One region of the Pseudomonas sp. LBUM1652 genome, then DNA from elsewhere that is predicted to be linked to it. Evidence: predicted binding sites of a transcription regulator. Region 1 holds the regulator's gene; the other holds the start of a gene.
What was found. The regulator FliA, encoded in region 1, starts transcription of late flagellar genes. The targets are predictions, from matches to a motif close to CTAAAGTTTNNNNNNNNNNNGCCGNTAA.

Region 1 (4,638 bases):
ATATTGCTCAATAGTCTGCAGAAGGCAGGACAAGGCTCGGAAGAGGGCGTTCTGCTGGAGCCAAGCATGGCCGAGAAGCTGCAACGGTCGCTCATCGAAGCGGCGCAGCGTCAGGAAATGCAAGGTCAGCCGGTGATCCTGTTGGTAGCAGGCCCGATTCGCGCGATGCTTTCGCGCTTCGGTCGCCTCGCAGTTCCGGGGCTGCACGTGCTGGCCTACCAGGAAATCCCGGACAACAAGCAAGTGACGATCGTTGCGACAGTAGGGCCCAACGGCTGAGGTAGTGGTTTATGCAAGTTAAGCGTTTTTTCGCCGCCGATATGCGTCAGGCCATGAAGCTGGTTCGTGATGAGCTGGGCGCTGATGCCGCCATCATTGGCAACCGCCGCATTGCCGGCGGCGTCGAGCTGACGGCGGCGCTGGATTACAAACTGTCGGCGCTGGCGCCACGAGTTCCGAACATGGAACTCGAGGATGAACTGCGCAAGACCCAGTCGCGTATCGTCACTGCACAAGCCGAACTGAGCCTGCGTGGCGAAGCCGACGGCAATAGCAATCGCCAGATCTTTGCCGGGCTGCCGTTGACCGCTGGCCTGCCGCTGACTGCCGCCGAACCGTTGAGCGAGCCGACTTACGCTGCGCCAGCGCGTTCAGCTCCGGCACCTGCGCAATCGTCTGGCGGTGTTGATCCGCGTGCACTGGATTCGATGCGTTTTGAATTGAACAGCCTGCGCGAGCTGATGGAAGTCCAGCTCGGCACCCTGGCCTGGAATCAGCTGCAAGGCAGCCGTCCGGCGCAAGCCAACCTGTATCGCCGTCTGCAACGGATCGGTCTGTCCGGCCCGCTGTCGCGCGACTTGCTGGCGATGATCACTGATATCGAAGAACCTCGTCAGGCCTGGCGCATGTTGCTGGCGCACCTGGCGCGGATGATTGCCGTACCGGAAGTCGAGCCGCTGGAAGAGGGCGGTGTGATTGCGATGGTCGGCCCTGCCGGCATGGGCAAGACCACCACGCTGGCCAAGCTTGCTGCGCGCTATGTGCTCAAATACGGCGCGCAGAACGTCGCGCTGGTGAGCATGGACAGTTTCCGCATCGGCGCTCAGGAACAACTGAAGACCCTGGGCCGGATTCTCAACGTGCCGGTAACCCACGTCGATCCGGGCCAGTCGCTGGTCCAGGCGCTGGATCCGCTGCTGCGCAAACGCGTGGTGCTGATCGATACCGCCGGCCTGCAAGCCAGCGATCCGGCACTGCGCATGCAGCTCGAAAGCCTGGCCGGTCGTGGCATTCGTTCAAAAAATTATCTGGTCTTGGCAACCACCAGCCAGAAACAGGTTCTAACCGCCGCTTATCACAGTTACAAGCGTTGCGGGCTCGCCGGGTGCATCCTGACTAAACTGGATGAAACGGCCAGCCTTGGCGAAGTGTTGAGCCTGGCGATCAGTCATGAATTGCCGGTCGCGTACCTGACCGATGGCCCACGGATTCCGGATGATTTGCATCTGCCGCGCCGTCATCAACTGGTCAGCCGCGCCGTCAGCGTGCAAATGCAGGAAGAACCCAGCGAAGAAGCCATGGCTGACATGTTCGCTGATATCTATCACAGCCCGACCAAGCAGGTAGGCTGAGGTATTCATGAACAGTTTTTGTACCTACATCGATGGTCTGCCACGCATTGTTCCGGTTGTGAACGCGCAGCCAGTAATGTGGCCTCCGTCTATGCAAGACAAGGTAAAGAAATAACATGGGCAGCATGCATCCCGTACAGGTGATCGCGGTGACCGGCGGCAAAGGTGGCGTCGGCAAGACTAACGTGTCAGTGAACTTGTCTCTGGCGCTGGCAGAGCTTGGCCGTCGGGTCATGCTGCTGGACGCCGATCTGGGGCTGGCGAACGTCGACGTTCTGCTGGGCCTGACGCCCAAACGCACGCTGGCCGACGTGATCGAAGGCCGCTGCGAGCTGCGCGACGTTTTGTTGCAAGGCCCGGGCGGGATCCGCATCGTGCCCGCTGCGTCCGGCACTCAGAGCATGGTTCACCTCAGCCCGGCGCAACATGCCGGTCTGATTCAGGCCTTCAGTGACATCGGCGACAATCTCGACGTTTTGGTGATCGACACCGCTGCGGGTATTGGTGACTCGGTAGTCAGTTTTGTTCGCGCCGCGCAAGAAGTGTTGCTGGTGGTCTGCGACGAGCCGACCTCGATCACTGACGCTTACGCCCTGATCAAGTTGCTCAATCGCGATTACGGCATGAACCGCTTCCGCGTCCTGGCCAACATGGCCCAGAGCCCGCAAGAAGGTCGCAACCTGTTCGCCAAGTTGACCAAGGTCACGGATCGCTTTCTTGACGTGGCCCTACAATACGTCGGCGCCGTGCCTTACGACGAAAGCGTGCGCAAGGCGGTGCAGAAGCAGCGTGCGGTCTATGAAGCCTTCCCGCGTTCCAAGTGCGCGCTGGCGTTCAAGGCGATCGCCCAGAAGGTCGACACCTGGCCGCTGCCTGCCAACCCGCGCGGCCACCTTGAGTTTTTCGTCGAACGCCTCGTGCAGCAAACGGCAGGGCCTGTGCTATGACCGCCAGCGGTATGAATTACTACAAGAAGTCGGCACGTGACGCGCAGTACGAATTGATCGAGCGTTACGCGCCACTGGTAAAACGCATTGCCTATCACCTGCTGGCGCGATTGCCGGCGAGTGTGCAGGTCGAGGATCTGATCCAGGCCGGGATGATCGGTCTGCTCGAAGTCTCGACCAAATATGACGCCAGCAAAGGCGCCAGTTTCGAAACGTACGCGGGCATTCGAATCCGCGGCGCGATGCTCGACGAAGTGCGCAAAGGGGACTGGGCGCCACGCTCGGTTCACCGCAACACCCGTATGGTCAGTGACGCGATTCGTGCAATTGAAGCTAAAACCGGCCGTGATGCTAAAGATCACGAGGTTGCGGCCGAACTCCAATTGAGTCTCGACGATTACTACGGGATTTTGAATGACACCCTGGGCAGCCGCTTGTTCAGTTTCGACGACCTGTTGCAGGACGGCGAACACGAAGGGCTGCACGAGGATGGCGCCAGTGCTCATCTTGAGCCGTCACGCGATCTGGAAGATGAACGCTTCCAGGCAGCGCTGGCGGACGCGATTGCCAATTTGCCGGAGCGTGAGCGACTGGTGTTGGCGCTGTACTACGACGAAGAGCTGAACCTCAAGGAGATCGGTGAAGTCCTTGGCGTCAGTGAATCGCGGGTCAGCCAGTTACACAGCCAGTGCGCGGCCCGTTTGCGGGGGCGTTTGGGGGAGTGGCGAGCGCGCTGAAGGCAGTGTGGGGACACTGCGAACGAGGCTGGTGCGGTGATAAACGGCACCGGTCTTGCTCTGTTGTGCTCCAGACAGTCTTCGAGTGCTGCGCCGATTGATTGAAGTGGCGCGTCCAGGTGCTGGGCGCGTTTAAGACTGCTTGGAGGTCGAATTGAACAAAGACATGAAAATCCTCATCGTTGATGACTTCTCAACGATGCGGCGGATCATCAAGAACCTGCTGCGGGATCTTGGGTTCACCAACACCGTAGAGGCCGACGATGGCGTCACCGCCATTCCGGTACTCAACAGCGGCAGCATCGACTTTCTGGTAACGGACTGGAACATGCCGGGCATGACCGGTATCGATCTGCTGCGTCACGTGCGTGCCGATGAAAAACTCAAGCACCTGCCAGTGCTGATGGTGACCGCTGAAGCCAAGCGCGAGCAAATCATCGAGGCCGCTCAGGCCGGTGTGAACGGCTACGTGGTCAAACCTTTCACGGCTCAGGCGTTGAAAGACAAAATCGAGAAGATTTTCGAACGCATCGGCTGATGACGCGCGGGGGAGCTATGGAGCATAACGAATCTTCACAGGGCGATTTCGAATCGACCCTGAAAAAACACGCGGTCGAACTGGTCGAGAGCCTTGAAAAAGGCAGGTTCGGCGACGCTGTGCAACTGATCCATGAGCTCAATCAGACCCGTGACCGCGGCCTGTATCAGGAAGTGGGCAAGCTCACACGCGAACTGCACAGTGCGATCGTCAACTTCCAGATCGATCCGCACATGCCGCAGGCCGAGGAAGTGTCGCAAATCACCGACGCCACCGAACGCCTGGGCTATGTGGTCAAGCTGACAGAAGCCGCGGCCAACCGCACCATGGATCTGGTGGAAAGCGCCACGCCGGTGGTCAATGGTCTGGCTGAAGAAGCCCAGGCCTTGAGTACCGATTGGGGGCGTTTCATGCGTCGTGAAGTCGGGGCTGAAGAGTTCCGCGAACTGGCGCGCCGGGTCGACGGTTTTCTGTCGCGCAGCAGCACGGACAACCGTGCGGTGTCGAGCAATCTGAACGACATCCTGCTGGCTCAGGATTATCAGGACCTTACCGGTCAAGTGATCAAGCGTGTGACCCAACTGGTCACCGAAGTCGAAAGCAATTTGCTCAAACTCGTCCTCATGGCCAGTCAGGTGGACCGCTTTGCGGGCATCGAACATGACCGTGCGGCGATGCTTGCAGAAAAAGATCCACAAAAACATCTCTCGCAGGGTGAAGGTCCGCAGATTCATGCCGATAAACGAGAAGACGTTGTGTCCGGTCAGGACGATGTGGACGATTTG
Region 2 (4,638 bases), 3.0 Mb from region 1:
CTGAGTAATCGTCTCCAGCGCCTCGGCCGCTTTTGCCGCGTGCTGCACGCTTTCGTCGGTGCGATTCTGGCTGTCTTCCATGACCCGCACCACGTCGCGGGTGCCTTGTTGCAGTTGCTGAATCATGGACTGGATTTCTTCGGTGGCTTTCTGGGTCTTCTGCGCCAGATTGCGCACTTCGTCCGCGACCACGGCAAAGCCACGACCCTGTTCCCCGGCGCGCGCCGCCTCGATGGCCGCGTTAAGCGCCAACAGGTTGGTTTGCTCGGCAATCCCGCGAATCGCGGTAAGGATCGCGTTGATGTTTTCGCTGTCCTTGGCCAGTGTTTGCACTACATCCACAGCCTTGCCGATTTCCACAGCTAGCACGCCAATCGAATTCGAAGTATCACGGACGATCTGCATGCCCTGGCTGGCGGCCTGATCGGCATGGCTGGCAGCTTGCGCAGCCTGGGTCGCATTGCGCGCGACGTCCTGCGCGGTAGCCGTCATTTCGTGCACGGCAGTGGCGACCTGCTCGATCTCGGCCATTTGTTTCTGTATGCCGATGTTGGTGCGAATCGCGATGTCGGCCGTGTGTTCGGAAGAATCACTGACGCTCTGCACCGACGTCACCACTTGCGTGATCATCGCCTGCAACTTGCTCAGGAAAGTGTTGAAGCCCTTGGCGATCGAGCCCAGTTCATCGCTGCGATCACTGCTCAAACGACGCGTCAGATCACCTTCGCCCTGAGCGATGTCATCCAGCATGGCGACCATTTGCTTCAGCGGTCGGGCGATGCCGTGGCCCACCAGCCAGATCACCAGCAGGCCGATGCCGGCAATGATCAGGCCGACCATGGCCATGCCGAAGGTGTCGGATTTGCGCTGGGCGTCGAGGTCGGCCTGCAGTTTCTGCAAGTCGGCCATCACCGCGTCGAGCGGCAGTTGCAGCATCAGCGTCCAGCGTGCGTCGGTCTGGCCGATGCCGAACGGCAGGTACAGTTCGATCCGACCCTTGTCCTTGTCGACGGAGTAGGTGACTTCGCCGCGCTTGAGATTGGCCATGTTGGCGATCTGCTCGGCGTCGAGAATGTCGCTGACCTTCTCGCCGAATTTGCTCGGGTCCTTGGTGTAGGCAACGATCCGCCCGTTGCTGCCGACCAGGGCCATTTGCCCGGCGCCGCTGTACAGCTTCTGGTTGGCCGCGAGGAGCATTTCCTGAATGAAGTTCACCGACAGGTCGGCGCCAACGATGCCCTGGAACGCGCCGTTGAGCATGATCGGTTCAATAAACGAGGCGAGCATGACGATCTTGTCGCCGACCTTGTAGGGCGCCGGATCGATCACGCAGGATTTTTTACTCTCTTTCGAGCACAGGTAGTACTCGCTGGCACGCACGCCGGTGGACAGGACTTTCTGGTCGTCGACGTCCACCAGTTTGTCCAGGCCCAGGGTGCCGTCGTCATTGCGGAACCACCATGGCAGGAAGCGCCCGTTGGCCGAATCGATACCGACTACGCTAGTGCCGACGTAGGCTGCGTCATTGTGGTCCAGAGCGTTTTTTTCCCAGCCGATGTAAGTACCCAGAATCTTCGGGTTCTTTTCGACGTTTTCCTTGATCAGGCTGATCAGTTGCTCACGGCTGACGGTCAGTCGCGGCTGGCCATCGGCACCCGGCGCGCCGAGCAGGGCATTGACCCGCACCAGCCCTCCGGCAATCAACAACGGCGCTTCGAGTTCGCGCTGGATCTGGCTGACCTGGGTCTGCGCCAGCGAAGTCAGGCGCTGTTCGATGACTTGCTCGAACTGGGCCTGGGTGCGCTGCTGCACCATCTCTTGGGTGCGGGCGCCGGAGAACAGCGCATATAACACCAGCGCGGCGACCACGCTGAGAACGATGGCGCCGGCCAGAGCGGCGACGGAAAACTGGATCGACTTGAACTTCATGGGAGCTCCGCACGCAAGAGGACGTCTGCGCTGTTGTATCGGCCGCGGGCAATGAGCCATGAGTGGTGCAAGGCGTGATCAGGCGGGGATGTCGCAAATGGATCGGTATGCGACGTAGTTGCCGGGGCTTGCCGGTCGCTGTGAATTTTTTACGACAGCGCGGGTGGGAAACTTCTGAAAGTCGGTGCAACACGTCCGTTGTATCTGGCGCCGATACAATTACCCGCCTACGATACGCGACAGGTTTTCAGGGAGCTTTTTAATGAACAAGACATTGGTTGTAAGTGCACTGAGCGCAGCGCTGTTGCTGGCCGGTTGTCAGTCGGTCAACACCACCAGCGGCGGCGCCGTGGGCGTGGAGCGCAAGCAGTACATGTTCAGCATGCTGTCCTCGCAAGAGGTCGACCAGATGTATGCCCAGTCGTATCAGAAGACCGTCGGCGAAGCATCGAGCAAAGGCGTGCTGGACAAGACTAGCCCTGAAGCCAAGCGTGTTCAGGCCATTGCCAACCGCCTGATCGCCCAGGCGCCGAACTTCCGTCCGGATGCCGCTCAGTGGAAATGGGAAGTCAATCTGATCAAGAGCGATGAGCTCAACGCCAACTGCGGCCCTGGCGGCAAGATCATTTTCTACACCGGGCTGATCGACAGCCTGAAACTGACCGACGATGAAATCGCCGCAGTCATGGGCCATGAAATCGCCCACGCCTTGCGCGAGCATGGTCGTGAAGCGATGTCCAAGGCATACGGTATGGAGATGGCCAAGCAGGGTGCGGGTGCTTTGTTTGGCTTGGGTCAGGACAGCCTGGCGCTGGCCGACACCGTGGCCAACTACGGCATGACCTTGCCTAACAGCCGTGCCAACGAAAACGAAGCCGACCTGATCGGGCTGGAACTGGCCGCCCGTGCCGGATACAACCCGAACGCGGCGATCACCCTGTGGAACAAGATGAGCAAGGCCTCGGAAGGTTCGCCACCGGAGTTCATGAGCACTCACCCGGCGTCGACCAGCCGTATTGCTTCGTTGCAGGCGGCGATTCCGAAAGTCATGCCGCTGTACGAGAAAGCACCGAAGTCCTGAGACTGCCGCAGTTTCTGTGGTTGATTGGATTTCATTGTGGCGAGGGGATTTATCCCCGATGGGGTGCGCAGCGCCCCCAAAACCCGCTGTCTCAGAATGTCAGACATGCCGCATGTAAAGGTTTTGGGGCTGCTTTGCAGCCCATCGGGGATAAATCCCCTCACCACAGGTCAGTGTCAGATCAGGAGGCCGGTTTAAACCCAGCCACTGCTCTGCATCGCCTTGTACACCGCAACGATCGCCAGAATCAGGAACGCCGAAGCCGCCAGGCGACGAATCAGGGTCAACGGCAGTTTGTCTGCGGCAAAGTTACCCGCCAATACCACCGGCACGTTGGCAATCAACATGCCCAGGGTGGTGCCGATAATCACTAGCCACAACTCAGGATACTGCGCGGCCAGCATGACGGTAGCCACCTGAGTCTTGTCGCCCATTTCCGCCAGGAAAAACGCGATCAGCGTGGTCAGGAATGGCCCGAATTTGCGCGCAGTGCTCGCTTCATCGTCATCCATCTTGTCCGGGACCAGTGTCCACAGCGCTGTGGCAGCGAAGCTCGCGGCGAGAATCCAGTGCAGCACCGAATCCGAGAAGAAACTGCCGAACCAGGCACCGACCGCGCCGGCTGCTGCGTGGTTGGCCAGGGTCGCGGCGACAATCCCGGCAATGATCGGCCAGGGTTTGCGGAAGCGAGCGGCGAGAATCAGCGCGAGCAGTTGCGTCTTGTCGCCGATTTCGGCCAAGGCAACGATTGCGGTGGGAACGAGTAACGAGTCCAGCATCAGGATTTTCCTAAGGGGCGGGTCGACACGGCTATGACACGTACAGCCTTCCCGCCCCGGGTAAGGTGTGCGTGTCATAGGTCTTGTCAAACCCTGCGATCCGTCTGGTGCGGACGCTTGGGTCGCATACGCCATGATCTGAGGATCAAGTATGTTGACGTATGCCGGACGAGCTTGGCGCTCGTGGGAGACTACTCCCCTAGGACGGAGCGGATTCTGCCTAGGCAAATCCGATAGAGCAAGCCTCTTTTTGAAAAGAAACTTCAGCCGCGTTTGGCCCGGTAAATCCGGAAGCCATTGCCTTCGGCCTTGATCGCACAGACCCCAAGATGCTCTTCGATCAGTGGTTGATACTTCAGGAAACTGTTCGCGACCAAGCGTAGTTCGCCGCCGTTTTTCAGATGTTTGGCCGCTTTTCGCAGCAAGTTCTCGGTAGCGAAATAGTCGGTATGCACGCCGACATGGAACGGGGGATTGCTCAGAATGGCGCTCAAACCCATGGGCGCCGCATCGATTCCGTCGCCGGTCAGCACGTCGGCTTCCAGACCGTTGGCCGCCAATGTCAGACGGCTGCTGGCGGCGGCAAACGCATCGACGTCGAGCAATGTCACCTGATTGTGCGGATAGCGACGTTTGACCGCAGCACCCAACACACCCGCGCCACAACCGAAGTCGAGCAAATGGCCGCTTGGCAGTTTGTCCAGATGTTCCAGCAGCAAGGCACTGCCGCGATCCAGTCGACCGTGGCTGAACACGCCCGGCAGGCTGATGACTTTCAACGGGCCTTCGGCCAGCGGCAGCTCGTAAGTCTGCGCCAGGCTTTCCAGCGATTTGGCTTCAGGGGCATTG

Region 2: the regulator FliA is predicted to act here: its motif matches at 1,965-1,992, upstream of ACA069_RS23690 (methyl-accepting chemotaxis protein).

What each region holds. Positions count from the first base shown of each region.
Region 1 covers NZ_CP166804.1:1,893,991-1,898,628, forward strand. Annotated here, with positions in the region: gene flhA (flagellar biosynthesis protein FlhA) at 1-279, shown strand, start outside; gene flhF (flagellar biosynthesis GTPase FlhF) at 291-1,631, shown strand; gene fleN (flagellar synthesis regulator FleN) at 1,748-2,578, shown strand; gene fliA (RNA polymerase sigma factor FliA) at 2,575-3,315, shown strand; gene ACA069_RS08600 (chemotaxis response regulator CheY) at 3,482-3,853, shown strand; gene ACA069_RS08605 (protein phosphatase CheZ) at 3,871-4,638, shown strand, end outside.
Region 2 covers NZ_CP166804.1:5,264,713-5,269,350, reverse strand. Annotated here, with positions in the region: gene ACA069_RS23690 (methyl-accepting chemotaxis protein) at 1-1,929, opposite strand, end outside; gene ACA069_RS23685 (M48 family metallopeptidase) at 2,192-3,010, shown strand; gene ACA069_RS23680 (TMEM165/GDT1 family protein) at 3,205-3,789, opposite strand; yybP-ykoY riboswitch at 3,878-4,002, opposite strand; gene ACA069_RS23675 (methyltransferase) at 4,053-4,638, opposite strand, start outside.